Regions from separate parts of the Bradyrhizobium sp. CCGB12 genome, predicted to be linked through region 2. Evidence: predicted binding sites of a transcription regulator. Region 2 holds the regulator's gene; each other region holds the start of a gene.
What was found. Region 2 encodes PhoB, which activates phosphate uptake and scavenging genes when phosphate is short. Its sites were predicted from a motif close to TGTCATNNANCTGTCAT; they were not measured.

Region 1 (9,580 bases), 4.2 Mb from region 2:
AAGTCGTTGACCGAGATCTTGTAGAGCGGCTTCTTTTCCTTGTCCTTGGGCGCAGCCGCATTGATCTCCTCGCGCGCGGCGAGCAGCTTGCCGATGTCGCAGTCGATGGTGAGATAGAAGTGCGGGACGTTCTGGATCGACGCGGTCAGGCGCTGCGCAATCGTGCGGCGCATGCCGTCATGCGGAACGATGTCGTAGGAACCGGGCTCGAACAGCGACAGGATCTGCTTGTCCGACATGGTCGGCGCAATCGAGGGCGCGCCTGACGGCGCCGCCGCCGGTGCCTTGAGGCCCTTGCCGGACTTGGCCTGCTCGACGTCGCGCGCGACCACGCGGCCGTGCGGGCCGGTACCGGTGACCATCGCAACATCGATGCCGGCGTCCTTGGCGAGACGGCGCGCGAGCGGTGACGAGAATACCCGGCCGCCATGGCCGTTGCTCTGCGCGGCAGGCGCTGCAGCCTGCGGCGCAGGTGCAGGAGGCGGTGCAGCCTTGGGCGCGGCCGGCGCGGGAGCCGGCGCAGCGGCGGAAGCCTCCGTGGCTTTCGGTGGTGCGGCCGAGACGCTGGGCTTGGCGGCACCAGCGGCCTTCACGTCCTCGCCCTCGCCGGCGAGCACCGCGATCACGTCGTTGACCGGCACGTCCTGCGTGCCCTCGGGCACCAGGATCTTGGCGATCGTGCCTTCGTCGATCGCCTCGACCTCCATGGTCGCCTTGTCGGTCTCGATCTCGGCGATGACGTCGCCGGATTTGACCTTGTCGCCTTCCTTCTTCAGCCACTTGGCGAGGTTGCCCTTCTCCATCGTCGGCGAGAGAGCGGGCATCAGGATGTTGATGGGCATGCTGACCTCACGAAGAACTTTTCAAAACGTCGCCTTCGAAATCAAAGACGAACAGACCAGGTTTAGTTGCCGATGTCGCCCTGCCACAGGCGCTCATTGGCGGGATTGGAACGCCACGTCTTCATCATGCTGATGGAGCGGTCGTCGGCAAGATCGATCCAGGGGATACCGAACTTGTCGAGGATGTCCTTGGAGCCCTCGAAGGTGACGGATTCTCCGATCACCACGAGCTGGACCTTGAACAAAGCGAGCGCGCCGGCGCACATCGAGCATGGCGACAGCGTGGTGTACATGACGGTGTCGTGGAACGAGATCACGCCGGCCTCGCGCAGGCAGCTCATCTCGCCGTGCAGGATCACGTTGTTCTCCTGCACGCGGTTGTTATGGCCGCGGGCGATGATCTTGCCACCGCGCGTCAGCACGGCGCCGATCGGCAGCCCGCCTTGCACGATCGAGGCTTCCGCCTCGCGGATCGCCTCCAGCATGAGATCGAAATGATGGGACTCGATCGCCACGGTCAGTGTCCCTTGCCGCGCGGCGTCGTGGTGCCGGTGTCCGTGGGACGCTCGATCTCGGCCTGGAACATCTCCAGTATCCGGTTGAGGGCGTCCTCCTCGGTATATTCGCTCTCGCGCGCATAGGCGCGTGCGGCATGGCGGGCGAGATCGACGAGCAGCAGGCCCCACATGTCGGGCTCCTCGAAGGCGCGCTGAAACGCCATCGACAGCCCGCCATCCAGCACGAACACGCGCAGGATCTCGACCGCGTCCTCGCGGGTCATGACGTCGGGCGGCAGAGGCTGCTCCTTCGGGCCCGCCATGGTCTACCTGTAGCAGACGGCTTTGGCGGCCTCGACGACTTCCGCCGCCGAAGGCAGCGCGAGCTTCTCCAGGTTCGCGGCATAGGGCATCGGCACATCCTTGCCGGAGACGCGCGCAACAGGCGCATCGAGATAATCGAAGGCATTCTCCATGATGCGCGCGGCGATCTCGGCGCCGACGCCGCTCTGCGCCCAGCCCTCCTCCACCGTGACGGCGCGCCCGGTCTTCTTGACCGAGTTGACGATGGTTTCGGTGTCCATCGGACGCAACGTGCGCAGGTCGATCACCTCGGCCTCGATGCCGTCCTTGGCGAGTTCGTCGGCCGCCTTCAGCGCATAGGTCATCCCGTTCGACCAGGAGATGATGGTGACGTGGCTCCCTGCGCGCACGATGCGCGCCTTGCCGATCGGGATCACGAAGTCATCGAGCTTCGGCACTTCGCCGGTGTGCCCGTACAGCACCTCGTTCTCGAGGAAGATCACCGGGTTGGGATCGCGGATCGCGGCCTTGAGCAGACCTTTGTAATCGGCGGCCGAGAACGGCGCGACGACCTTGAGGCCCGGGACGTTCGAATACCAGGACGAGTAGTCCTGGCTGTGCTGGGCGGCGACGCGGGCGGCGGCACCGTTGGGCCCGCGGAACACGATCGAGCAACCCATCTGTCCGCCGGACATATAGAGCGTCTTGGCCGCGGAATTGATGATCTGGTCAATCGCCTGCATGGCGAAGTTGAAGGTCATGAATTCGACGATCGGTTTCAGGCCGGTCATCGCGGCACCGACGCCGATGCCGGCAAAGCCGTGCTCGGTGATCGGCGTGTCGATGACGCGCCTGGCGCCGAATTCCTGCAGGAGTCCCTGGGTCACCTTGTAGGCGCCCTGATATTCGGCGACCTCCTCGCCCATCACGAAGACATCGGCGTCGCGGCGCATTTCCTCGGCCATGGCATCGCGCAGGGCTTCACGGATGGTCTGCGTCACCATCTCGGTGCCGGCCGGCACTTCCGGATCAGGTTCAGTGACAGCCTGCGGCGCGGACGGTGCAGCCTTCGGCGCAGGCGCCTCGGCCTTTGCGGCGGCAGGCGGCGCGGATTCCGCAGCCTTCTGGGCGGGCGCCGGCGTCTTGGCCAGGTCGGCGGCGCTCTCGCCGTCGGCGAGGATTGTCGCGATCGGCGTGTTCACCGCGACGTCGGCGGTGCCCTCGGGGATCAGGATCTTGCCGAGCGTGCCCTCGTCGGTCGCCTCGACCTCCATGGTCGCCTTGTCGGTCTCGATCTCGGCGATGACGTCGCCCGACTTGATCGTCTCACCCTCTTTTTTCAGCCATTTGGCGAGGTTGCCCTTCTCCATCGTGGGCGACAACGCGGGCATCAGCACTTGAATTGGCATATCGACTCCAAAAGAAAGCTTGCGCGCGTTCAGCGGTAAACGTCGGTCCAGAGCTCGGCGGCATCCGGCTCGGGATCTTGCTGGGCGAAATCGGCAGACGCGTTGACGATCTCGCGCACCTCGGCGTCGATCGCCTTGAGATCGGCCTCGCTGACCTTGGCCGCCAGCAGGCGGTTGCGCACCTGCTCGATCGGGTCCTGGTCGTGACGAACCTTCTCGACCTCCTCGCGCGTTCTGTACTTTGCGGGGTCGGACATCGAGTGGCCGCGATAGCGGTAGGTCTGCATCTCCAGGATATAGGGGCCCTTGCCGGCGCGGCACCAGGCCGCCGCCTCCTCGCCCGCGGCCTTCACGGCGCGCACGTCCATGCCATCGACCTGCATGCCGGGAATGTTGAAGGACGCACCGCGCTTGGAGAAATCCTGCTGCGCCGAGGCACGCGACACCGAGGTGCCCATGGCGTAGCGGTTGTTCTCGATGACGTAGATCACCGGCAGCTTCCAGAGCTCCGCCATGTTGAAGCTCTCATAGACCTGGCCCTGGTTGGCCGCGCCATCGCCGAAATAGGTGACGCTGACATTGTCGTTGCCGCGATAGTGATTGGCGAAGGCAAGCCCGGTGCCGAGCGAGACCTGGGCACCGACGATGCCGTGACCGCCGTAAAAGTGCTTCTCCTTGCTGAACATGTGCATGGAGCCGCCCTTGCCCTTGGAATAACCGCCGCGGCGCCCCGTGAGCTCGGCCATGACGCCGTTGGCTTCCATGCCGGTGGCAAGCATGTGGCCGTGATCGCGATAACCGGTGATGACCTGATCGCCCAGCTTCAGCGCCATCTGCATGCCAACCACCACGGCCTCCTGGCCGATATAGAGGTGGCAGAAGCCGCCGATCGCGCCCATGCCGTAGAGCTGACCGGCCTTTTCCTCGAACCGCCGGATCAGGAGCATGTCGCGGAGCGCCTTGAGCTCCTGCTCCTTGGTGAATTCCGGGGGCGAACCGCCGTTGGTCTTGTCCTGTGCAGTGCTTGCGGCGGCTTTCTTGGGTGCGGCCATGGGAATTCCGGGTCAGAGAAAACTTCAGCCCTCTCTAACCCAAGTCAAACGCCCTTGGAAAGCACCGCGGCGGCATGGCACGACTTTCATTATGCCGCACTGCAACGTGGCCGAAACTTTGCAAAACCTTTGGGCTTGATTGGGCAACATTAGCTCCCCGCCAACGACGGGGGTGCAGGCAACCGGCGCAAGCAAATTCGGACATGTCTATCGGAGGGTCTGAGATCCCCCGCGTGTCCGATTCGTAGCCGCGCCTCACCAGCCCAGCTCTCGCAAATATGCTGCGCGGGCGGCAACGCCGGTATGCGTGAAGTCGGTGAAGACCCCATCGACACCGAGGCGGAAGAATTTGAGATATTCAAGGCTGGGATCGCCGCGATAGTCGGCAGCCAGATACTTCTTCTCGTTCCGGAACGTGAAGACATGCACGAACAGGCCGAGCTTGTGCGCATCGCTGACAAGGCTGGTTGCATCCTGCGTCGTGGCCTCCGACGTGGATCCCTTGTAGGGCGTGCCGTCGGCATTGCTGTCCTTCCACGGCGTGATCTTGAGCGGGACGATATACGCCTTCCACGGACCGATGCCGTCGGCATAGGTCTTGATGTCGTTAAGGCCTTCGGACGTCAGCATCGCATCATACAAGCGCGCGTCGCCTGAAACCGTCCAGTCGAACGGACGGGAATTGGTGATGTTGTCGAGCAGGACCTTGCCGTTCCTGAAGTCGATACCGTTACCGTCGATGAGTTGGACCTGCCGCGTCTGAAGGCCATGGCTGCGCATATATTTCAGGCTGCCTGGCTCGAAGCTCTGAACGAGGATGGGAGCCTCCTTCGTGTTGAGGCCATTGTCCTTGATGATCTTGATCAGGGCATCCTCGAGCGGGTGGCTGCCGGGCGCACCGCAGCCATTGGCAATCGCCTGGGCATTGTTCCAGGTCGGGTTCTTGGTTTCCGGATAGACCAAGACCGTGCGCCCGGTCTCGCTGGATTTGGCCTTGGCGATGTCGATGACGTCCTGGAAGCTGATGACCGGGAACTTGCCGTTGAAGACCTTCGGCCTTTCGTTGGCCGCGTCATACGTGGTGCCGGCGATCCATTGCTTCAGTTCGGCCATGGTGAAATCGGTGATCGACCAATCATTGGTATGGTCTTCGCCGTCGACGATCAGCGATTTCAGCACCGATTTGGGATCGGACGGATCGGTGAGATCCGTGAGGTAGTCGGCAGGTACGCCGGCGGCGGACGGAGCCTTGACGCGCACACCGGGCACCGTGCGCTTGCGGGCGGCAACAGCGGCATTGGTCTTCGCCACCTCGGCCACGTTGGTATTGTCGCTCAGCCAGGGGTTGTGACGCACCACCAGAACGCAATCCTTGGTCAGGTGCAGGTCCTCTTCGAGCGCATCGGTCCCCAGCGCCGCGGCGAGTTCATATGATGCCTCGGTCTCTTCAGCGACCAGCCCCGGCAGGCCGCGATGCCCGAGGATCAGTGGCGCCTTTCCATCAACGGTCAGGAAATGCTTGGCGCCCGATGGCACCGCGGACTGCGCGAAGGCCATCGACAGCGGAATCACAGCCACGCCGAGCAGCATCGCTGCAACACTTATTGCCCGTCTTGAACGACCGTTTCGCATCACCAAGCCTCCGTTTCCGCGCGGCATCGCTGCGAATGCCACAGGCGCCGAACCGGATACGGTCGGCGCTGTCGTCTTGTCTCAAGACTCTGACAGACGGATGACGGCGGAACGGGCGGCGCGGGGTTGCGCCGCCCCAGGCCGGGATGGCGATCCATCGACGGCCACTTTCGAAAACGCTTTCGAATTCAGCGAAAACGCTATTTCGCCGGGATCATCCGAACGAGATCATGCGGGTTGACGTAGTCGAGCTGGTAGCGCGCCCGCTCGTCCAGCATGTCAGGATCGATCCTGGACGTGCGCAGCAACGAGACACGCTGCTCGCTCCGGGCGCGCTCGCGCTTGAGCTGTGCCAGCTCACTGGTCAGCGCGATGATCTCCTGATCCAGTTCCTGGCGGGCGTTGAGGCCGTATTTGCCGGTATAGGCGTTGACGCCGAAATAGCCAACGATGGCAGCTGCCATCGCATAGAGGGCAAGACCGGTCAGGATCGATTTCAGGCGCGCGCGGGATACCATCCTTGGAAGATGGGACAGGTTGGTTAAGGGAGCGCTAATTTTGGATAAGCTGTCATTCCGGGGCGATGCGCAGCACCGACCCCGGAATGACACCCAATTGATTTCTTCCTATGAGGACGAAGCTTGGTGGTAGGCCGTTCGCCTCAGCCGTGGTGCTTTGCGACGTGCGCGGCGAACGCGTCGACATAGGCCTGGAGCACGGGCTTCAGCGACTCCTTGGTCAGGTTGCCGTCAGCATCGAAGGCGTCACCGACGGCGTTCAGATAGGTCTCGGGCTGCTGCATGATCGGGCCGGCAATGCCCGGCAGGATGTTCTGGAGCGTCTTGGCGGCGCTGACGCCCCCGAGCGGGCCCGGCGAGTTCGAGATAATGCCGACCGGCTTGCCGTTGAACGAGCTCTTGCCATAGGGCCGCGAGGCGACGTCGATGGCGTTCTTCAGCACACCCGGGATCGCGCGGTTATATTCGGGCGTGACGAAAATGACGCCATCCGACTTCTGAAGCTTCTCGCGGAAGGCCAGCCAGTCCGCGGGCGGCGCGCCCTCGAGGTCCTGGTTGAAGAACGAGATGCCCGCCAGCGTGACGACCTCGAGCTTGAGCGAGCCAGGCGCGAGTTTTGCGAGCGCATTGGCGATCTTGAGCGAGAAGCTGTCCTTGCGCAGGCTGCCGGCGATCACGACGATGTTGTAGGCCATGGGGTATCCTTGAGGGCTTGAGCGGGAGTGCCGGGGCGGCACTTAAGCGATCCGGACCATTGGATGCAAGTGCATGAACCGGACTGATTTGGAAACGCTGCGTTTCGCGAAAGCAGATGGTCGCCCAAATCAATAGGGCCGCCAAGCGGCGGCCCGATCTTTTACGCAAACGGTCCAGCTCGATCAGATCGTCGGATTCCACGCCGACGGGACCAGGCGATATTTGGCACCGTCCTTCTCGACATGACCGACCGAGGGGAAGGTGAAGTGGAAGCCGATCACGGTCGCCTTCTCGGCCGCCGCCATGTCGTAGAATTTGTGACGCGTCGTCTGCGCCAGCGCAGCATCGGCGTCGTACATGACATGCCAATCCGGGTTGCGCAGGAAGAATTCCGGAATGTTGGTGACGTCAGACTGGATCAGCACCTTGGCATCGCCCGATGCGACCGCGAACGAAGTGTGGCCGGGGGTATGGCCCGGCGTCGCAATGGAGGTGATGCCGGGCGCGACCTCCTTGCCCCAGTCGTACTTGGTGACCTTGGACTCAAGGCCCGCGAAGGTCTTCTTCACGTTGGCGAAATAGTTCTTCATCATCGGATTGGACTCGGCCTTGGCGGCGTTGTCCTCGCTGGTCCAGAACTCCCAGTCCTTGCCCGGCACCATGAGCTCCGCGTTCGGGAAAGCGAGCGCGCCGTCGGCAAGGCGGATGCCGTTGGTGTGGTCGGGGTGCAAATGCGACAGCAGCACGACGTCGATGTTCTTCGGATCGACGCCAGCTGCGGCAAGGTTTTGCAGGGTGCGGCCGACGGCGCCCTTGCTCGGCTCCAGATTGGCGACTCCGTTGCCAGTATCGATCAGCACGAGCTTGGAGCCGGTGTTGATGAGCTGCGGATTGAACGGCACTGTGACCATGCCCTTCGGCATGTAGGCCGCCTCACCCGCAGCCAGGGATTCCTCCTTGGGTATGTTGACGACGAACTTCTCCGGCATCGGAAAGGTGCGCGCGCCGTCGTTGATCGACGTGCACTCGTAACTGCCGACCTTGTAGCGGTAGAAGCCCGGCGCCTGCGTCCCGGTCGGTGGCACTGAGGCATTGGCGGCGGTTGGCCGAAGGCCGGTAACGGCAGCCGCGCCGATGGTGGCAGCGCCTGCAAGCAAGTGGCGGCGGTTCAAATCAGTCATGGAGAGGTCCCCTTCTGAGCGCCCTGCGGATTTTCCGCTTTCAACGGCGGCGGAATAATCCCCGGCTTCGCTCAGAAGGCAAGACCTTCTTTCGGTGACGTGCCGTCGCACACCACGATTATTTGTTCGGGGCGATAGGGAATTTTTAGCCAGCGGCACGTCTGCGCCAGTACCGCTTCGGCGGGTGGCCGTAGACTCGTTTGAAGGCATGCCCGAAAGCGCTCTCCGACGAATATCCCACCTGTGCGGCGGTTGCCGAAACGGTCGCCCCACGTCGCAACTGCTCGCATGCAAGCCGCATTCGCCATCGAAGGAGGTAGTCGAGCGGCGCCCGCCTCACCAGCGACCTGAACCGCTTTGAAAATGCGGATCGCGACATGGCAACCGCGTTGGCCAATGCGTCCAGCGTCCAGGGGTGAGCGATGTCCTCGTGCATCAGCCTGATTGCCTTGCCGATCCTGGCGTCGACCAGTGCGCTGATCCATCCGAAGCCTTCGCCGGCGCTTTGGTCCAGCGCCGCGCGGAGCACCTGGACGAGGAGGACGTCGGCAAGCCTGTCGGTGAGAACGGCCGCTCCGATTCCCGTCCCTCTGATTTCAAGGTCGAGAATCTGCAAGGTGGATTGCATGACGGATGCCGACGGTCTGCGCGCCGGTATGAGCAAGAAGCGAGGGAGTGAATCGAGCAGCAATTCGGCGTCTGACGCTTTAAAATCAAAACTGCCGGCAAGCAGAACGGTATCGCTGCCTTCGTGACGCGCGACATCCGACCGCGCCCAATCGAACGTCGTTATCCCGTCTTCGGGAGCCATGTCCTCGTCATTGGCGAGAACATAGGCTGGTGCATTCGCCAGAAGAAAACAGTCGCCGGTGGCAAGTCGGTGATGGGCCTCGTCGCCGAAGTCGATCCAGCAATCGCCACGGATGACCGCACCGAATTTCAGGGCAGGTTTTGCCGGGAACCGATACGACCAATTGCCGCCGGCCTCGAACCTCGTGCAACGCGCTGCGCGAACGTCCAAAAGCGAGAAGACCTGGGACAGAGGGTCCAAGGTTTTGTCCGGCGCTAGATCCAGGGCTTGATCCGATCTCGACGATTTCAGAGCACTTCGAGCATAGATCATCCCCGATCCCGATGCGAAGTTCATCCCACCACGAAACTGGATGGAACAGCCATGATAGGTATCGCAGGCAAGGTGGTCGCGATTACAGGCGCCAGCAGCGGAATTGGCGAGGCCACCGCTAGGCATCTCGCAGATCGGGGCTCTGTCGTGATCCTCGGCGCGAGGCGCTCCGACAGGCTGGAGATGCTGGCCGCGAGCATCGCGTCCAGGGGCGGAAAGGCGTCGTATCTCGTCACCGACGTCAGGCGGCGCGATGACGTCGCCAACCTGGTCCAGCTCGCAATGGACCGATACGGGAAGCTGGACGTCCTGATCAACAACGCGGGG
Region 2 (9,580 bases):
TCGGCCTGCCGCGCGCGCTCGGGCGCTTTCGGCAGAAACTGCATCAGCATGCCGCCGGCGCGCCAGCGATGCTTGCCGCCGTCGCTCGAGCGCCATTCCTCGCCGACCGCAAGGCGCACGCGGGTCGGGATCTGCTCGGAGCGCAGGAAATATTCGTGGGCGGCCTCTTCCAGACCGCCGCCGTCGAGCGCGACCAGGCCTTGGTAACGGCTCATGTCGGGGCCCTGGTCGATGGTCATGGCGAGATGGCCGCGGCCGAGCAGCGCGCCGGAATGCATGCCCGAATCCTTGGCATCGCCGAGACGCGCGGCATCGTAACGGGCGTAGGCACGCAGGCGATCCGGCGCCATGTAGTCGACGACCAGGAACGACACCGGACCGTCGGTCTGGGCCTGAAGGATGAAGCGGCCCTCGAATTTCAGCGCCGAGCCGAGCAGCGTCGACAGCACGATGGCCTCGCCGAGCAGCTTGCCGACGGGGGCGGGATAATCGTGCTTGGTGAGGATCTCATCGAGTGCCGGACCGAGCCGCACCAGGCGGCCGCGCACGTCGAGCGCGTCGACCTCGTAGGGCAGCACGGCGTCATCGATCGGAACCGCTGATGGTGCGCGAACCGGGCCTTCAGGCCCGGTTTTCATGTCAGGGGATTGGGAAACCATGGGCGTTATCTGGTGTCGGAGAGCGGGAATGGAAGGGGGCGTGAGCCGGCGTGTTCCGGATGCTGATTTGATCACATACGATACAACAAACTCAGTGTCGTCCTGGCGAAAGCCAGGACCCATTGCCCCAGGGAGAAGTTGTGGCGCGAGCTGGCAATGACCAATCGTCGCCAAACCAAAGCCGGTGGTAATGGGTCCTGGCCTTCGCCAGGACGACGATCCGATTTTATGCGACTACGCCGCCCTACTTCACCGCGTCAAAGCACCAGGCCAGAATGCCCTTTTGCGCGTGCAGGCGATTTTCGGCCTCGTCGAACACGACCGATTGCGGGCCGTCGATCACCTCATCGGTGACCTCTTCGCCGCGATGGGCCGGCAGGCAATGCATGAACAGCGCGTCGGGCTTGGCCAGCGACATCAGCTTGGAATTGACCTGGTAGGGCTTGAGCACGTTGTGGCGATGTTCACCTTCCTTGTCGCCCATCGACACCCAGGTGTCGGTGACGACGCAATCGGCGCCCTTCACGGCGGCCTCGGGATCCGTACCGAGCACGATCGGCGCATTCGTCGCCTTGATCCAGTCGCGCATCACCTTCTTCGGTGCGAGCTCCGGGGGCGTTGCGACGTTGAGCTGGAACTTGAAGCGCTCGGCGGCGTGGGCCCACGACGCCAGCACGTTGTTGTCGTCGCCGGTCCAGGCCACCGTCTTGCCTTCGATCGGGCCGCGATGTTCCTCGTAGGTCATGAGGTCGGCCATCACCTGGCAAGGGTGCGAACGGCGCGTCAGGCCGTTGATGACGGGCACGGTCGCATGGGCCGCAAGCTCCAGCAGCGCCTCGTGATTGAGGATGCGGATCATGATGGCGTCGACATAGCGCGACAGCACGCGTGCGGTGTCGGCGATGGTCTCGCCGCGACCAAGCTGCATCTCGGCACCGGTGAGCATGATGGGCTCGCCACCGAGCTGGCGCATGGCGACGTCGAACGACACCCGTGTCCGCGTCGAGGGGCGCTCGAAGATCATCGCCAGCGTCTTGCCTTCGAGCGGCCTGACCGGCTGCTGCGCCTTCTGCTTCGCCTTCATGGCGGAGGATGCGGCGAGCATGCGCTTGAGCTCCGACAGCGGGAGCTCGTTGATATCGAGGAAGTGCTTTGGCGACTTGCTCATCAGCTGGCCGTCCGCTTGCTCTGGCCGGCCGACAGCGCGGAGCAGGCACGCTCGAGCCGCTCGACACTGTCCTCGATCTCCGCTTCGGTGACGATCAGAGGCGGCAGGAAGCGCACGACATTGTCGCCGGCGCCGACGGTGAGCAGTTTTTCGTTGCGCAAGGCGGCAACGAGATCCCCCGAAGGCACGACAGCCTTGATGCCGATCAGGAGACCCTCGCCGCGAACTTCGCTGACGACATCGGGATGGCGATCGATCACGGAGGCGAGCTTCTGCTTGAGCAGCAGCGACATCTTCTGCACGTGGTCGAAGAAGCCGGGCTTGAGCATGACGTCGAGCACGGCGTTCGCAGCGGAGATCGCGAGCGGATTGCCGCCGAAGGTCGAGCCGTGCGAGCCGGGCCCCATGCCGGAAGCCGCCTCCGCGGTCGCCAGCACCGCGCCGATCGGGAAGCCGCCGCCGAGCGCCTTTGCCAGCGACATCGCGTCGGGTGTGACGCCGGTGCGCCTGTGGGCGAAGAGATCGCCGGTGCGGCCCATGCCGGTCTGCACCTCGTCGAACGCGAGCAGCAAGCCCTTCTCGTCGCAGAGCTGACGCAGCGCCTTGAGGAAAGCGGGCGTTGACGAACGCACGCCGCCCTCGCCCTGGATCGGCTCGATCAGGATGCCGGCGGTCTGCGGACCGATCGCCTTCTTCACGGCTTCGATGTCGCCATGCGGGACCTGGTCGAAGCCGTCCATCGGCGGACCGAAGCCCTCGAGATATTTTGCCGATCCCGTCGCAGCCAACGTCGCCAGCGTGCGGCCGTGGAAGGCGCCTTCGAAGGTGATGATCCGATAACGTTCCGGATGCCCCTTGGAGAAGTGATGATGGCGGACCAGCTTGATCACACCCTCCAGCGCTTCGGCGCCGGAATTGCAGAAGAACACGAAGTCGGCAAAGCTCTCATTGCAGAGACGGGCCGCGAGCTTCTCGCCATCGGGGCTCTGGAACAGGTTGGACATGTGCCAGAGCTTCGTTGCCTGCTCCTGCAGTGCCTTGACCAGCGCGGGATGGGCATGGCCGAGCGCATTCACCGCAACGCCCGACGTGAAGTCGAGGTAGCGATCGCCATTGGTCGCGATCAGCCAGCAGCCTTCGCCGCGCTCGAAACCAAGGTCGGTCCTGGCGAAAACGGGAAGCAGATGCGGCGCGGCGCTGTTGGTCATGACCATCACTTGGATGTTGCACTTGGATGTTGAGACCTGCCTGGCGTGCCTTACGCAGCGCACCATTGACCGGTCCGGAAAACGAAACGTGCCGCCTTTTAAGGGCGGCACGCGTCACTATCTTATGCCTGGCAAGACGGGTGTCAATGCCGCCCGAAAAGCCTCGCGAAACGCTGAATCCGTAGTCTTGCGGTGCCGATTTTGCGGGGTTTTCACCACGGAACATGTGGAAGCGAGTCGGCGGACTCTTGCGCGGGAGTCACGCCATATTGTAGCGTTTGGCCTGTCAGATACGACATCTCGTGCAGCGGTTCTGATCCCAAGAGTCCTTATGTACCGGCGTAAACGTTCGGGCGTCAGTCACGCGCCCGGCGAGCCTTAAGGGATTCTGGCGGCACGGGTTTTTCAAGGCTTAGGCATTCGTTGTGAGGCCCCAGGATGGCTGGCCGGCAGCGAGGGAAAGGGTGCAATGACGGTTTTGACCTGGTCCGACGATCGCGTCGAGCAGCTGAAAAAGCTCTGGGAGGCCGGACTTTCGGCCAGCCAGATCGCGGCCGAGCTCGGCAATGTGACCCGCAATGCCGTGATCGGCAAAGTGCACAGGCTCGGCCTGTCCGGCCGCGCCAAAAGTCCTTCCTCGGCCGCGCCCCGGCCGCGCAAGGCGCGTCCGGCGCAGCACATGATGCGAGTGACCCGCCCGATCTCGCGCGGCAACACCGCGCTCGCGCAGGCCTTCGAGGTCGAGGTGGAGGCCGAGCCGGTCACCTACGACAACGTGGTGCCGATGAGCCAGCGGCTGTCGCTGCTGGAGCTGAACGAGGCGACCTGCCACTGGCCGGTCGGCGATCCCTCGAGCCCGGATTTCTTCTTCTGCGGCGGCAAGGCGCTGTCCGGCCTGCCCTACTGCGCCCAGCACTCGCGCGTCGCCTATCAGCCGGCCGCGGATCGCCGGCGTGCACCGGCCAAGCCGAGCACGCGGTGAGAATTTTCTGAGATCAAGACGGCAGCCGTCACGCGATGACGGCTCCGCACATTCGGTGTCGTCCCGGACAAGCGCGCCTCAAGCGCGCGTAGATCCGGGACCCATAGCCACAGGGCGCAATTGTCGCGCGAAGTGGTCACTCCGAGTCTTCGCCAAACTACTCCCTGTGGCTATGGGTCCCGGATCTGCGCTTACGCTTGTCCGGGACGACACCTGAGTGCGTGACGACGACAGATCGCCAAAAGAGCTTACGTCTGCTCCGCCTTCGCAAAGCGATCATCCAGCGCGTACCCTGCGCCACGGACCGTGCGGATCGGGTCCTGCTCGCGGCCGAGATTGAGCAGCTTGCGCAGGCGGCCGATATGGACGTCGACGGTACGCTCGTCGATGTAGATGTCGCGACCCCAGACGCTGTCGAGCAGCTGCTCGCGTGAGAACACGCGGCCGGGATGCTCCAGGAAGAACTCCAGCAGGCGATATTCGGTCGGGCCGAGATCAATCGGCCGGCCCGAGCGCGCCACGCGGCGCTTGTCGCGGTCGAGCTCGATGTCGCCATAGGCGAGCACGGTGGCAAGCCGCTCCGGGCTTGCGCGCCGCAACAGACCCTTCACGCGCGCCAACAGCTCCGGCACCGAGAACGGCTTGACGATGTAGTCGTCGGCACCGGTCGCAAGACCCCGCACCCGCTCGCTCTCCTCGCCGCGCGCGGTGAGCATGATGATCGGAAGCTGCTTGGTCTCGGGACGGGTGCGCAGCCGCCGGCACAGCTCGATGCCGGACAGTCCCGGCAGCATCCAGTCGAGCACGATCAGATCGGGGATGTGTTCCTTGAGGCGGGTGTCGGCATCGTCGCCGCGCATCACCGTCTCCACGTCATAGCCGTCGCCTTCGAGGTTGTAACGAAGAAGCTCGGTGAGAGCTTCCTCGTCTTCAACCACCATAATGCGTGCGCCCATGTGGTCGTCGCTCCTTACGTAATCAGGTATTCGGGACCGTCGTGGCGAAGGTCGTCATGTCGCCCTTCGGCCGCTTGTCGGTGATCGCCTGCCCCTCGATCATGTAGAACACGGTCTCGGCGATGTTGGTGGCGTGGTCGCCGATCCGTTCGATGTTCTTGGCGCAGAACATCAGGTGGATGCAGAACGAGATATTGCGCGGATCCTCCATCATGTAGGTGAGGAGCTCGCGGAACAGCGAGGTGCAGATGGCGTCGACTTCCTCGTCGCCCTTCCAGACTGCCATCGCCGCCGGTAGGTCGTGCGCGGCATAGGCATCCAGCACCGACTTGACCTGCTGCTCCACGAGGTCGGTCATGTGCTCCAGGCCGCGGAACAGTTTCAGCGGATGGAAGTCCGTCTCCAGCGCTGCGACGCGCTTGCCCATGTTCTTGGCGAGGTCGCCGATACGCTCGAGATCGGTGGCGACGCGCATGGCGCCGACGATTTCGCGCAGATCCACCGCCATCGGCTGGCGGCGGGCGATGGTGAGCACGGCGCGCTCCTCGATGCGCTTCTGGAGCGCGTCGAGCTCGGCGTCGATGGTGACGACGCGCTGACCGAGCGCAACGTCGCGGCGGATCAGCGCGTCGACGGAGTCGACGATCATGCGCTCGGCAATGCCGCCCATCTCGGCGACCAGGCGAGTGAGCTCCTGGAGGTCGGTGTCGAAGGCCTTAGCGGTATGTTCAGTACCCATGTCCCGTCTCCTCAGCCGAACCGGCCGGTGATGTAGTCCTGCGTGCGCCGATCGCTCGGCGACGTGAAGATCTTGCTGGTGTCGTCGAACTCGATCAGCTCGCCGAGATACATGAAGGCGGTCTTGTCGGAGACGCGCGCCGCCTGCTGCATGTTATGGGTGACGATCGCGATCGTGTAGTTCTCGGACAGCTCCTGGATCAGCTCCTCGACCTTGGCGGTCGAGATCGGGTCGAGCGCCGAGCAGGGCTCGTCGAACAGGATCACCTCAGGACGCACCGCAACCGTGCGGGCGATGCAGAGGCGCTGCTGCTGGCCGCCGGAGAGCGACAGGCCGGAGGCGTTGAGCTTGTCCTTGACCTCGTTCCACAGCGCGCCGCCGCGCAGCGCCTTCTCGACGCGGTCGTCCATCTCGGACTTCGAGATCTTCTCGTAGAGGCGGATGCCGAACGCGATGTTCTCGTAGATCGTCATCGGGAACGGCGTCGGCTTCTGGAACACCATGCCGACGCGGGCGCGCAGCAGGTTGAGGTCCAGCCTGGGGTCGAGGATGTTGGTCTGATCCAACATCAACTGTCCCACGGCGCGCTGCCCCGGATAGAGGTCGTACATCCGGTTGAAAATGCGCAGCAGGGTCGACTTGCCGCAGCCCGACGGGCCGATGAACGCCGTGACGCGGTTGGTGCCAAGCGTCAGGTTGATGTTCTTCAGCGCGTGGTGCTCGCCGTAATAGAAGTTGAGGTTGCGCACCGTCACCTTGGCCGGCGCCTCCGGCAGCGGATGCGAGCCGGGCTGAACGGGCGTACTGACGGAAATAGACATATCGCTCATTTTGCGGTCCTCTCGGCGCTAAGGATGCGCGCGCCAATATTCAAGGCAAGTACGGTCAAAGTGATCAGCAGGGCACCGCTCCAGGCGAGCTGCTTCCAGTAGGCGTAAGGGCTCTGCACGAAATTGTTGATGGTCACCGGCAGGTTCGCCATCGTCTTGTTCAGGCCGAGGCTGAAGAACTGGTTCGAGAGCGCGGTGAACAGCAGCGGCGCGGTCTCGCCGGCGACGCGGGCGGTCGCCAGCATCACGCCAGTGATGAGGCCGGAGCGCGCAGCGCGATAGGCGATGCGCTTGATCACCAGCGAGCGCGGCAGACCGAGCGCGGAGGCCGCCTCGCGCAGCGCATTCGGCACCAGCAGCAGCATGTCCTCGGTCGTGCGCAGCACCACCGGGATGACGATCACGGCGAGCGCGAGCGCACCTGCGATCGCCGAGAAGCCGCGCATCGGCACCACGACCGCGCCGTAGATGAACAGGCCGATGATGATCGAGGGCGCCGAGAGCAGGATGTCGTTGATGAAGCGGATCACCGAGGTCAGCTTGTCGTTGCGGCCGTACTCGGCGAGATAGGTGCCGGCGAACATGCCGAGGGGCGCGCCGATGCCGACGCCAAGCACGGTCATGATCAGCGAGCCGACGATGGCGTTGAGCAGGCCGCCCTCGTTCGAGCCGGGCGGCGGGGTATTTTCGGTGAAGACCTGGAGGTTGAGCCCGGCCAGACCGTTGTAGAGCAGCGTCAGCAGGATCAGCGCGAGCCAGGTGACGCCGAAGGCGGCGGCAGCCAGGCAGAGCGCGCGGATGACGACATCCACGCGGCGGCGGCGTGCATAAATCGGGTTCATGTTACTTTCCCGCCTTCTTTTCGAGTCGCAGCAGCATCAGCCGCGCGGCCGCGAGCACGAAGAACGTGAGCACGAACAACAGCAGGCCGAGCAGGATCAGGCCGGACTGGTGCAACCCGTCGCTTTCGGCGAACTCCGATGCGATCGCCGCCGAGATCGTGGTGCCCGGTGCGAAGATCGACGAGGAGATACGGAACGAGTTGCCGATGATGAAGGTCACCGCCATGGTCTCGCCGAGCGCTCGGCCCAGCGCCAGCATGACGCCGCCGATCACGCCGACGCGGGTGTAGGGGATCACCACGCTGCGGACGACTTCCCAGGTGGTGCAGCCGACGCCGTAGGCGGCTTCCTTCAGCACCGGCGGCACCGTCTTGAACACGTCGACCGAGATCGAGGTGATGAAGGGCAGCACCATGATGGCGAGGATCAGCGCGGCGTTGAACAGGCTGAGATAGGACGGGGGACCTGCGAAGATCGCGCCCAGCACGGGAACGCCGTCGAAGATCTTGATCATGAAAGGCTGGAAGGTGTTGGCGAGGAACGGGCCCAACACGAAGAAGCCCCACATGCCGTAGATGATCGAGGGAATGCCGGCGAGCAGCTCGATGGCCATGCCGATCGGGCGGCGCGCCCATTGCGGACAGAGCTCAGTGAGGAAGATGGCGATGCCAAGACCGACCGGAATGGCGATCGCCATCGCGATGAACGAGGTCACCAGCGTGCCGTAGATCGGTCCGAGCGCGCCGAGCACGGGCGGATCGGCCGACGGCGCCCAGCGCTGCGTCCACAGGAACGACAGGCCGTATTCCTTCATCGCCGGGAAAGCACCGACGACCAGCGAGATGATGATGCCGCCGAGGATCAGCAGCACCGAGATCGCGGAAAGCCGCGTGATCCAGTAGAAGGTGACGTCGCCGAGCTTGAACGCGCTCAAAGCCTTGGCACGATCATACGGTCCGGCGTCGTCGATTACATCGCTCTGAACGGCCATCTCTGCCACGCCGATCCCCTGTACCCGTTTATGTATACGCTTGTTTTTGGCCCCGTGCCCCGGATGCGGCGCTCGCCCATCCGGGGCTTGGTTCTTGTGGGCTCGGCTCAGCGGCGCAGCACTTCAGGCTGCGCCGTGTCCGGGACGCGAGAGCGAGCGCTCAGCTCTTGATCTCGGCAGCCCAGGTCTTCTCCACCTGCTGGACGACGCTGTCGGGCATCGGGATGTAGTCGAGCTCCTCGGCCATCTTGCCGCCGTTCTTGAAGGCCCAGCGGAAGAACTTGATGGCTTCCTGCGAGGCCGCCTTGTCAGTGGCGGACTTGTGCATGAGGATGAAGGTCGCCGCCGTGATCGGCCAGGACTTGTCGCCGGGCTGGTCGGTCAGGATGACGTAGTAGCCGGGAGCCTTGGACCAGTCGGCGTTGGCGGCGGCCGCCTGGAAGGCCTCGACGGTCGGCTGCACGGGCTTGCCGGCCTTGTTGACGAGACCGGTGTAGGTCAGCTTGTTCTGCTTGGCATAGGCGTACTCGACATAGCCGATCGAGTTCTTGGTCTGGCTGATGTTGCCCGACACGCCTTCGTTGCCCTTGGCGCCGACGCCGACCGGCCACTCGACCGCGGTGCCCTCGCCGATCTTGCTCTTCCAGTCCGCGCTGGCCTTGGAGAGGTAGTTGGTGAAGTTGAAGGTGGTGCCCGAACCGTCCGAGCGGCGGACCACGGTGATGGCGTCCGACGGCAGCTTCACGTTCGGATTGAGCTTCTTGATCGCGGCATCGTCCCACTTGGTGATCTTGCCGAGATAGATATTGGCCAGCGTCTCGCCGTCGAACACCAGCTCGCCCGGCTTCACACCCTCGAGGTTGACCACGGGGACGATCGCGCCCATCACCATCGGCCACTGGACGAGGCCGTCCTTCTCGAGCTGCTCGGCCTTGAGCGGCGCGTCGCTGGCGCCGAAGGTCACGGTCTTGGCCTGGATCTGCTTGATGCCGCCGCCGGAACCGATCGACTGGTAGTTCAGGCCGTTGCCGGTCTCCTTCTTGTAGGCGTCAGCCCACTTCGAATAGATCGGGAACGGGAACGTCGCGCCGGCTCCCGTGATGTCGGCCGCAAAGGCCGCAGTCGTCGATGCGGCGACCAAGCCAGCAGCGACGATAGTTTTGAGGAAATTCATGCTGGTCTCCATACAGGGGAGCGAAGCGCCA
Region 3 (9,580 bases), 5.2 Mb from region 2:
GCGGCAGGAATTCGGTGTCGACGAAGGTCGAGACACGGGCGAGGCGCTGCGGGTCGGCATTGAAGGACGGATGGATGTCGAAGCCGGCGCGGCCGCCGCGGCAGGGCACGCCGCCATCGGCGAGCGCCGGATTGGCATAGGAGACATAGACCACGTGTGAGAGGTCGCCGCCGACCAGTGGCTTCAGCGCCTCGCGCAGCTTGACGAAGTTCTGCGGCAGCTCGCGCGCCAGCGCATCGCGGGAATCGTCGACGCTGGCCATCACGCCGGAGCGGCGGAACAGCGCGCGCTCGGTCGCGGTGTCGACGATGACGTCGGCGACGAGACCGGAGAAGTAGACGTCGTTGGCGCCGACCGAAAGCAGCACCAGATCGAGCGTGCGATCAGGTTGACGTTTCTTCGCTGCGGTGAGCGCCTCGCGCAGCTCGGCGACCTGCGCGGCCACGCTGGTGTTGCAGACGCCGGTCTTGCCTGGCGGGCATTCGCGGGCGCGCTGCGAGCCGAGCAGCCCGTCGCCGATGCTGGCGCCGGTGCAGGCGAGCGGCAGGAAGGTCACGGCGATGTGGGTGTAGCGCACCGCGAGCGCCAGCGCGGTGCGGGCCTGATAGCTGTAGAGCGAGCGGTGGCAGGGCGCGTTGAACCAGAGGGCGCTGTAGCGTTGCCAGTTGGCGAGTGTATCCGGCGCCTCGCAGGCACGGCCGCCCTTGAAGCCGGCGCGGCTCGGCCGGTAGTACTGCGCGCCGGCGGTGCCGAGATAGGAGCGGAAGCAAAAACCTTCGTCCGACAGCGCCAGCGGCCGGTCGGGATTGCCTTCGCCGGACGCGATGCTGTCTCCCAGGCCAGCGACGAAGATGTCACGGACCTGGATCTCGGTCTGGATCCGCTGGGTCGGATCCGAGCCGGAGGAGACGTCGACGGTCGCGACCGTCTGCTTGCCGTAACGGACGCGCAAATTGACCGGCTCGGCGCAATCGAAGGTCGAGGCTTGCGGCCCGTCGCCGTCGTCGAACGACCAGGCGCAGGTGGCGCCGACCGGCACTGCGCCGGAGAGGCGCACCGTGACGGGGTGGTCGATCGGGGTGATGTAGTTTTCCTTGACGTTATCGCGGGTGCAGGGCTGGTTGACCCGGCCCTGAAGGTCGATGCAGAGCCGGTTGACCATGTTGCGGGCCCAGCCGCGACCCTCGCTCTGGAGCTCCAGCGACTGCTCGGCCGCCAGGATGCTGCGGTTGCGCGCGTTCTCGACATGGAGCAGGAAATCGCGCTCCTCGCGGAACAATCGGAAGCGGTTGCGTACCTCCCAACTGATCTGCATGGCGCCGGCGTCCTGCGCGGCGGCCCGCTCGGGCGCCAACGCGGTCAGAATCCCGGCAAGCAGCAGAGCGCCTGCGGAAAGGGTGCGAAAGGGGAAAGGGATCATGGCCCGCGTGTTCAACGGCAAAGTTGAGGCGGAAATAAGAGAGGATTGCTCCCCCGCCCGCAACCTTTGTCTGACGGTCTTGTGGCTCCGCCCTACCGCTTGCCGGCCTGCCGCAGCGCCCGTTCGCGCTCCATCGCGGCCACCTGCTTGGGCAGGTTGGCCTGGGCGCAGGCCTCCGCCAGCCGTCGCCGCTCCTGCCACGGCGCAACCACATTCGTCCAGAGCTCGCGCGTGCCCATGATGGAGATCGCGAGGCCGAATGGGATCACGAAGTAGAGAATGCGGAACACCAGCAGTGTGGCCAGAAGCTGCTCGCGGCCGAATTCGGGCAGCGCGACAAGCATGGCGACATCGAACACGCCGATCGAGCCGGGCGCGTGACTGGCAAAGCCGAGCAGCGTCGCCAGGATGAACACCACGGCGAGCGACATGAAGTCGATCGGCGGATTGGCCGGCATCAAAAGGTACATCGCGGTGGCGCAGAAGCCGAGGTCGACGACGCCGATCAGGATCTGCACCAGCGTCAGCGGCGCGGAGGGCAGCACCACCTTCCAGCCTTTCTGGCCGAGCTCGCGGCGCTTCTCGCCCATGCAGAGCCAGACCAGATAGGCGCCGATCGAGGCGAGGCCGCCGAGCGCGATCAGCCGGTTGAGCGACGACGGGAGCTGATCCATCGCGGACGCCGCATCCGGATGGATGGCCATGCCGATCGAGAGCACGAAGATGTTACCGAGCCAGAAGGTCAGGCCCGACAGGAAGCAGATTTTCGCGACGTCGATCGCGTTCAGCCCGTAATCCGAATAGATCCGGAAACGGATCGCGCCGCCGGTGAAGACCGTCGCGCCGATGTTGTGGCCGATCGAATAGGACGTGAAGCTGGACAGCGCTGCGATGCGATAGGGCACGTGCTTCTTGCCGATCGTTCGCAGTGCAAAAAAGTCGTAGAAAGTCAGCGTGCAGAACGCGAAGACGACGCAGATCGCCGCCAGCCCGATATTCCCACGGGGAATCTCGGTCAGCGCGGTCAGGATAACCCCGGTATCGATGCCCTTGAGGGTCCGCACCAGAGTGATGATCGCGAAGGCGATGATGAACACGCTCGCGGCAATGCCGAGCCGTCGCCAGCCGATCCATCTATTAAAGCCGCGTTTCAGCGCGGTCAGCAGTCCGTGCATTCATCCTCCCGGCGGGGGGCAAGACCGATCCAGCCAGGCATCGGCCGATCGGGTGCGATGACGGCCAAAGGCAGGCGTCGATCGCTAGACATGATCAAGTTCATTTAAGGCAAAAACAGCGACTTGTGCAGCCCTTGACAATGGGAGGTTCTGCGCTGGGCCGCCCACTTTTGTCATACGTCGTTCACATCGGACATGCGTTAAGCATATGAGTCGTATGAGCGGCTCAGATGGCGCCGACGCGTTGACATGGTGTCAAATTCTGGCGTCGCCAGCATTGTTCCAGCGCAAGCGATCCGCACTTTTTTGGAACGTCGATGTAGCGTGCCCGTTAGCGCCCCATCAACAATCGAACATGGCGAAATATGCGGCCTTTTGTGCGGGCCGATGACGTCGTGTTCCCGAAACCGAGAGGACCGGAACGATGGGACTGTTCACAAAAGACATCAAAACCATGAACGACCTGTTCGTGCACCAGCTTCAAGACATCTATTATGCCGAGCAGCAGCTCACCAAGGCGCTGCCGAAGATGGCAAGCAAGGCCACCGATCCGCAGCTGAAACAGGGCTTTTTGACGCACCTCGAAGAAACCAAGCAGCATGTCGCGCGGCTGGAGGAAGTGTTCAAGATGCATGGCGTCGCCGCGAAGGCGGTGGATTGCCCGGCCATCGACGGCATCATCGAGGAAGCCGACGAGACCGCCGGCGAGGTCGCCGACAAGGCTGTGCTCGACGCGGCGCTGATCAATGCGGCCCAGGCCGCTGAACATTACGAGATCGTCCGCTACGGCAGCCTGATCGCCTGGGCCAAGCAGCTCGGCCGCAACGACTGCGCCACCGTGCTTGCGAAGACGCTGGAGGAAGAGAAGGCGACCGACAAGAAGCTGACGACACTCGCCGAGAGCAAGGTGAACCTGCGCGCAGCGAGCTAAGGCAAAGCCAAGCCAAGAAGACGCCGCGCAGTGGTCCGCGCGGCGTTTTCTCTTTCTGCCGTCATGCCCAGAGCCTTCGTAATCATCATTCGGCCTTTGTCGAAACATGACGGCGGGCCGGATGAGTATATTTCGCATGGGGCTGCAATCGAGGTGCTGCATGCGAGCCGATACCATCAAATATGAAGCCTTCGACGATCGAGCCGGCGCGCCGCGCGCCGGCTCGCGTCTTGGAACCTCGCTTACGCTGGCCGCGATGAGCCTCGGCTATGGCGTGGTGCAGCTCGACGTCACGATCGTCAACACCGCGCTCGATGCGATGGGCAAGGCGCTCGGCGGCGGCATCGCCGAACTGCAATGGGTTGTCAGCGCCTACACCATCGCGTTTGCCGCCTTCATCCTGACGGCCGGTGCTCTCGGCGACCGGATCGGCGCCAAGCGCGTCTTCATGGCGGGGTTCGCCATCTTCACCGCAGCCTCGCTCGCCTGTGCGCTGTCGCCCAATGCGGTCGTGCTGATCGCCGCGCGGCTGGTCCAGGGCCTGGCAGCGGCGATCCTGGTGCCGAATTCCCTTGCGTTGCTCAATCATGCCTATGCGGACGACCGCGAGCGTGGCCGCGCCGTCGCGGTCTGGGCCGCAGGCGCGAGCCTTGCGCTCACCGCCGGCCCCTTCGTCGGCGGCGCGCTGATCACGCTGGTCGGCTGGCGTGCGATCTTCCTGGTCAATCTGCCGATCGGGCTCGCCGGCCTGTGGCTGAGCTGGCGCTATGCCAGCGAGACCACGCGGGCCCGCTCGCGCGAGATCGATCTGCCCGGCCAGCTGGCCGCGATCGGTGCGCTGGGCGCGCTCGCCGGCGCCATCATCGAAGGCGGTGCACTGGGGTGGGACCATCCTGCCGTGATCGCAGCCTTTGTCGGGGCGGCCGTTCTCGCCGGGCTCTTCGTTTGGCGCGAGAGCCGCGCGGCGCAGCCAATGCTGCCGCTGTCGTTGTTCGGCCACCGGCTGTTCACGCTGACCTCGCTCGTGGGGCTGCTCGTGAACATCGCCATTTACGGCCTGATCTTCGTGCTCAGCCTTTACTTCCAGAGGGTCAACGGGCTGTCGGCGTGGTGGACCGGGCTTGCCTTCGTGCCGATGATGGCGGCGGTGCTGCCGGTCAATCTGCTGGCCCCGCGCCTGGCTGAGCGCATCGGCCGGTGCCGGACCATCGTCGTCGGGGCCTGCATATCGGCCCTCGGCTGCCTCGGCCTGCTCTGGATCGAAGCCGGGACGAGCTATTGGGCGATCTGCGCGCAGATGATCGCGATCAGCGGCGGGCTCGGCCTCCTGGTGCCGCCTCTGACGTCGACCCTGCTCGGCAGCGTCGAGAAGACGCGTTCCGGCATAGCGGCCGGCGTGCTGAACGCGACGCGGCAGACCGGCAGTGTGCTCGGCGTTGCCCTGTTCGGCTCCCTGGTGGCGTCGGACCGTGCGTTCATGCCGGGCCTGCATCTGGCGCTGGCCATTTCGGCGGCCGTTTTGCTGCTCGCCGCCGGTGTGATCGGCCTCGGCGCGCCGGCACGAGGATGAACAAGGTGAATGTGAGCGAACGCACACATCTCCCATTCACCATTCCCGGAACGGGTTTGTAGCTGGTTACCGATCGTCCATCTCTGTCGGGTCAAGTGCCGGTCGATAGGGGCCGGCAATGTATCAAGTTCTCTACTGTCTCACCGATGAGCATGATTGGCGCCTCGTCGCGCTTGGCGGCGCAGTGTGTCTGCTCGCCAGCGCGGCGGCGATCAGCCTGTTTCAGCGCGCACGCGCGGCGCACGGTCCCGGGCGCCTGGCCTGGATCGCCCTGGACGCCGCCGTCAGCGGATGCGGCATCTGGGCGACGCATTTTATCGCGATGCTCGCCTACGGCCCGGGCGGGACCGGCGCCTACAACATCCCGGTGACGATCCTCTCGTTGATCCTTGCGATCTCCGTGACCTTCGTGGGGCTGAGCATCGCGGTATCGTCCTCGCGCCCGGTGTGGATCGTGCTGGGCGGCGCCATCGTCGGCACGGGTGTCGCGGCGATGCATTACACCGGCATGGCGGCGCTGGAAGTGCCGGCACAGGTGCACTGGATCGGAAGCACGGTTGCCGCCTCGGTGCTGTTCGGAATCGTCTTTGCGGCATGCGCATTGTTCATCGCCGCCCGGCGCGACGACCTCTCCCACGCGCTGACGGCGACCACCCTGCTGACGGTTGCCATCGTCGCGCATCATTTCACCGCGATGGGCGCGGTGCTGCTGACGCCGGATCCGACGCTTGCGATCAGCGGGCTCTCCATCCCGCCGGCTTCGCTGTCCTTCCTCACCGCCAGCGCCGCGGTCGCGATCATCGCGATTGCGCTCGTTGCCGCGCTGCTCGACCGCCGCGCCAAGGGCGAATTGGGCCGCCAGCAGATCGTGTTGGACAGCGCGCTGGAGAACATGTCGCAGGGGCTGTGCATGTTCGATGCGGACGGCAAGATCATCCTGTTCAACGAGCGCTATGCCGCGATGCTCCGTCGCACCGACATCCTGCTCACCGGTCGCCGGCTGGTCGACGTGCTCAGGGAAGAGCAGGCCAAGGGCCAATGGCAGGGCGACGCCGATGAATTCTTCGCCCGTCTCGTGGTCGACGCGCGCGAGGGCCGCACCACGACCGACGTCGTCAACCGGTTCGGGCGCTCCATCCGGGTCGTCAACCAGCCGATGCAGGGCGGCGGCTGGGTCGCGACCTTCGAGGACATCACCGAATGGCTGGAGGCGCAGGCCAAGATCTCGCACATGGCCCGCCATGACGCGCTGACCAGCCTGCCGAACCGGGTGCTGTTCCACGAACAGCTCGAGCAGGGACTGCGCCGCACCAGGTCGGGCGACCAGCTCGCGGTGCTTTGTCTCGATCTCGATCACTTCAAGGACATCAACGACTCGCTCGGCCACCCCATCGGCGATGCGCTGCTCAAGGAGGTCGGCCGCAGGTTGAAGACGACGGTCGGCGAACACGATACCGTGGCACGGCTCGGCGGTGATGAGTTCGCGGTGGTTCAGATCGGACGTTCCGAGGAAACCGCAGCGAGGGCTCTTGCCGGCCGCCTCGTCGAGGTGATCTCGGCGCCTTACGAGATCGACGACCATCAGATCGTGATCGGCGTCTCGATCGGCATTTCGTTGTCGCCGCAGGACGGGATCAATCCGGACGAGCTGTTGAAGAACGCAGACCTCGCGCTCTACCGCGCCAAGGCGGACGGCCGTGGCACCTATCGCTTCTTCGAGACCGGCATGGATGCGCGCGCGCAGGCGCGGCGCCTCCTGGAAATGGATCTGCGCGCGGCGCTGCAGCGCGACGAGTTCGAAGCTTACTATCAGCCGATCCGCGACGTCGCGAGCGGCCGCGTCGTCGCCTTCGAGGCGCTGCTGCGCTGGAACCATCCGCAGCGCGGGCTGATCGCGCCGATCAACTTCATTCCGGTGGCCGAGGAAACCGGACTCATCGTCCAGCTCGGCGAGTTCGTGCTGCGCTGTGCCTGCACCGACGCAGCGACCTGGCCCGACGATGTCGACGTCGCCGTCAATCTGTCACCGGTGCAGTTCAAGAGCCCGAACCTGATCGCATCCGTGACCGAGGCGCTGGCGGCCTCGGGACTCGATGCGCGCCGCCTCGAGCTCGAGATCACCGAATCGGTGCTGCTCCAGAACAGCGAGGCGACGCTGACCACCCTGCACGAGCTGCGCGCCATGGGCGTGCGGATCTCGCTCGACGATTTCGGTACCGGCTATTCGTCGCTGAGCTATCTGCGAAGCTTCCCGTTCGACAAGATCAAGATCGATCGCTCGTTCGTGTCGGAGCTGGCGACGCGCGAGGATTCCATGGCGATCATCCGCGCCGTGACCGGCCTTGGCCGCAGCCTCGGCATCGTCACCACCGCGGAAGGTGTCGAGAACGACGCGCAGCTTGAGCTGCTCCGGCGCGAGGGTTGCACCCAGGCGCAGGGCTATCTGTTCAGCAAGCCGCGGCCCGCTTCCGACGTGGCGATGATGCTGGAAGTCCCGCGGCTGCGCGCCTCTGCTTGAGGGTTAGCCGCGGCGCAATGCGAAATGCGCGCCGCAGAACGCCATCACGGCGCCGAGGCACAGCGCGGCGAGCCCGGCGAGGACGACCGAGACGGTCGGGATCGAGCTCGGTGCCGCGGCCGCCTGGCCCGCGCCCGCAAGCAGCAGCACGCCGACCGCGATCAGGAACTGCCGCATCCGTTGCGGGATCTGCCCGGAGACGGCGCTCTGCATTAAGCTCGCCGTGAAATAGCCGCCGGAGAAGCCGACGGTCGCGATCAGCCACCAGGCGATCGCGGCGCCGGCCGGCATGAACTCGTGCGTGTCGGAGCGCCAGAGGCCGCCGAGATCGAGCCCGTAGCGCGCGCCCAGCATGTGCACGGCGAGCGCGAGCAGCACGCCGGAAATCACGGCGGCACCGAGAATCAGGCGGCGCGGAAAAAAGGTCGTCTCAGCCATGCCCCGCTTGTAGGATGGGCGAGGGCGATCGCGCAAGCGGATCGCGGACGGGGTTGATTGTCGAGATGCAGGTTTCGGATGCCGAGCCAGCCACGAGCTATGCCTACAAGGCGTCGCTGATCGGTTCGGCGCACCGCTTCGAGCTGACGGAGGCGGGGCTTTCCTGGCACATCGCCGGGCGCTCGGGGCTGTGGCGTTACGACGAAATCTCCGCGATCCGGCTGTCGTTCCGCCCCGTATCGATGCAGCAGCACCGCTTTCGCGCCGATGTCAGCCACGCCGGTGGCGGCCGCATCGCGATCCTGTCGACCAGCTGGCAGACCGCGGCGCTGATGGCGCCGCAGGACAACGGCTTTCGCGCGTTCATCGTCGAATTGCATGCGCGGATGGCGCAGGCGGGCAGCCGGGCGACGCTGACCGCGGGCCTCGGCCGCGCGACCTATGCGGCGGTGCTGGCCTTCCTGGCGGTGCTGACGGTGGCGATGACGGGACTCTTGATTCGTGCGCTGGTGATCGGCGAGTTCGCCGGCGCGCTGTTCATTCTCGGCTTTGCCGCGCTGTTCGCCTGGCAGGTCGGGGGCTTCGTCCGGCGCAACCAGCCGCAAAGCTACAGTTTTGATCGTGTGCCCAAGGCTTTGTTGCCCTGAAAGGCCTTGCTGCCCTAGCTGCAATCCGCCGCAATCAAACGTGACTTCGCGCTGCCGTGCCGGTGTCGCATCGTGCCGCCATGTCAGCCATGGATCGCGCCACGCGTCAGCTTACGGCGGATGAGATCGCCGAGATCAACCGCACGCATCTGATCGATACGCCGCTCCGGCCGGCCGACCTGTTGTTCATGTTCGGCACCCGCGAGGACGTCGGCTTGCGCGCCGACACCGCCGCGAGGCTGTGGCGCGATGGGCTTTTCCGCTGGTCAATTGTCAGCGGCGGAGTGACGCCGGGCTCGGAGCAATCCGAGTGCATTGTCATCAAGGCGGCGATGGCCGCGGCCGGCATTCCGCCGGACCTGATCCTCGAGGAGCATCGCGCGATGAACACCGGCGAGAACGTGATCTTCTCGCTGCCGATCATCGATGCGGCGCTCGGACTGCGAAATATTCGGAGCGTGATCTGCCTTGGCAACACCTGGACCGCGCGCCGCTACCCGATGACGTTGCATCGGCACTGGCCGGAGGTCGACAAGATGCTGCTCACCGTCGACAGCTTTGCAACGCCGCGCGCGCTTTGGCACACGGATGTCGAGTTTCGCCGCCGGGTCCTGCACGAATGGAACAAGATCGAGCCGTACAGGGCGAGGGGCTTCATCGCGCAATGGCCTGAGGCCTGAGAAAGCGATTCTCGTCTTGACGCGTTTTCTTTACGCGAACCCGTATCCACTTCGCTCGAAAACGCTCTGGTTACTCCGTCGAATCAAAATCCTCTTCCTTGGTGCCGAGCAGCGACACGATCGTGCGCAGGCCCGAATCGAGTTGCTCGGGCGAGGGCGGGGCGAGCGCGAGCCGTACCGCATTCGGTGCATGACCATGGG

Region 1: NLM27_RS11895 (glycerophosphodiester phosphodiesterase family protein) is a predicted target of PhoB. The motif match lies at 5,825-5,841, and genes of this name have one in related genera.
Region 3: NLM27_RS06520 (YbhN family protein) is a predicted target of PhoB. The motif match lies at 2,767-2,783, and genes of this name have one in related genera.

Annotation. Positions count from the first base shown of each region.
Region 1 is NZ_JANADO010000001.1:2,472,110-2,481,689, reverse strand. Features, by position in the region: gene NLM27_RS11920 (pyruvate dehydrogenase complex dihydrolipoamide acetyltransferase) at 1-842, opposite strand, end outside; gene NLM27_RS11915 (nucleoside deaminase) at 905-1,357, opposite strand; gene NLM27_RS11910 (DUF5076 domain-containing protein) at 1,360-1,662, opposite strand; gene NLM27_RS11905 (pyruvate dehydrogenase complex E1 component subunit beta) at 1,666-3,051, opposite strand; gene pdhA (pyruvate dehydrogenase (acetyl-transferring) E1 component subunit alpha) at 3,081-4,103, opposite strand; gene NLM27_RS11895 (glycerophosphodiester phosphodiesterase family protein) at 4,359-5,681, opposite strand; gene NLM27_RS11890 (septum formation initiator family protein) at 5,936-6,253, opposite strand; gene NLM27_RS11885 (NADPH-dependent FMN reductase) at 6,397-6,948, opposite strand; gene NLM27_RS11880 (MBL fold metallo-hydrolase) at 7,132-8,130, opposite strand; gene NLM27_RS11875 (AraC family transcriptional regulator) at 8,276-9,277, opposite strand; gene NLM27_RS11870 (SDR family oxidoreductase) at 9,305-9,580, shown strand, end outside.
Region 2 is NZ_JANADO010000001.1:6,652,099-6,661,678, forward strand. Features, by position in the region: gene NLM27_RS30490 (Hsp33 family molecular chaperone) at 1-659, opposite strand, end outside; gene argF (ornithine carbamoyltransferase) at 904-1,827, opposite strand; gene NLM27_RS30500 (aspartate aminotransferase family protein) at 1,827-3,035, opposite strand; gene NLM27_RS30505 (GcrA family cell cycle regulator) at 3,505-4,017, shown strand; gene phoB (phosphate regulon transcriptional regulator PhoB) at 4,266-4,973, opposite strand; gene phoU (phosphate signaling complex protein PhoU) at 4,996-5,712, opposite strand; gene pstB (phosphate ABC transporter ATP-binding protein PstB) at 5,724-6,542, opposite strand; gene pstA (phosphate ABC transporter permease PstA) at 6,539-7,384, opposite strand; gene pstC (phosphate ABC transporter permease subunit PstC) at 7,386-8,375, opposite strand; gene pstS (phosphate ABC transporter substrate-binding protein PstS) at 8,536-9,549, opposite strand.
Region 3 is NZ_JANADO010000001.1:1,408,861-1,418,440, forward strand. Features, by position in the region: gene NLM27_RS06515 (hypothetical protein) at 1-1,420, opposite strand, end outside; gene NLM27_RS06520 (YbhN family protein) at 1,513-2,595, opposite strand; gene NLM27_RS06525 (ferritin-like domain-containing protein) at 3,020-3,526, shown strand; gene NLM27_RS06530 (MFS transporter) at 3,687-5,096, shown strand; gene NLM27_RS06535 (EAL domain-containing protein) at 5,215-7,614, shown strand; gene NLM27_RS06540 (hypothetical protein) at 7,618-8,052, opposite strand; gene NLM27_RS06545 (hypothetical protein) at 8,118-8,699, shown strand; gene NLM27_RS06550 (YdcF family protein) at 8,780-9,379, shown strand; gene NLM27_RS06555 (PLP-dependent aminotransferase family protein) at 9,450-9,580, opposite strand, start outside.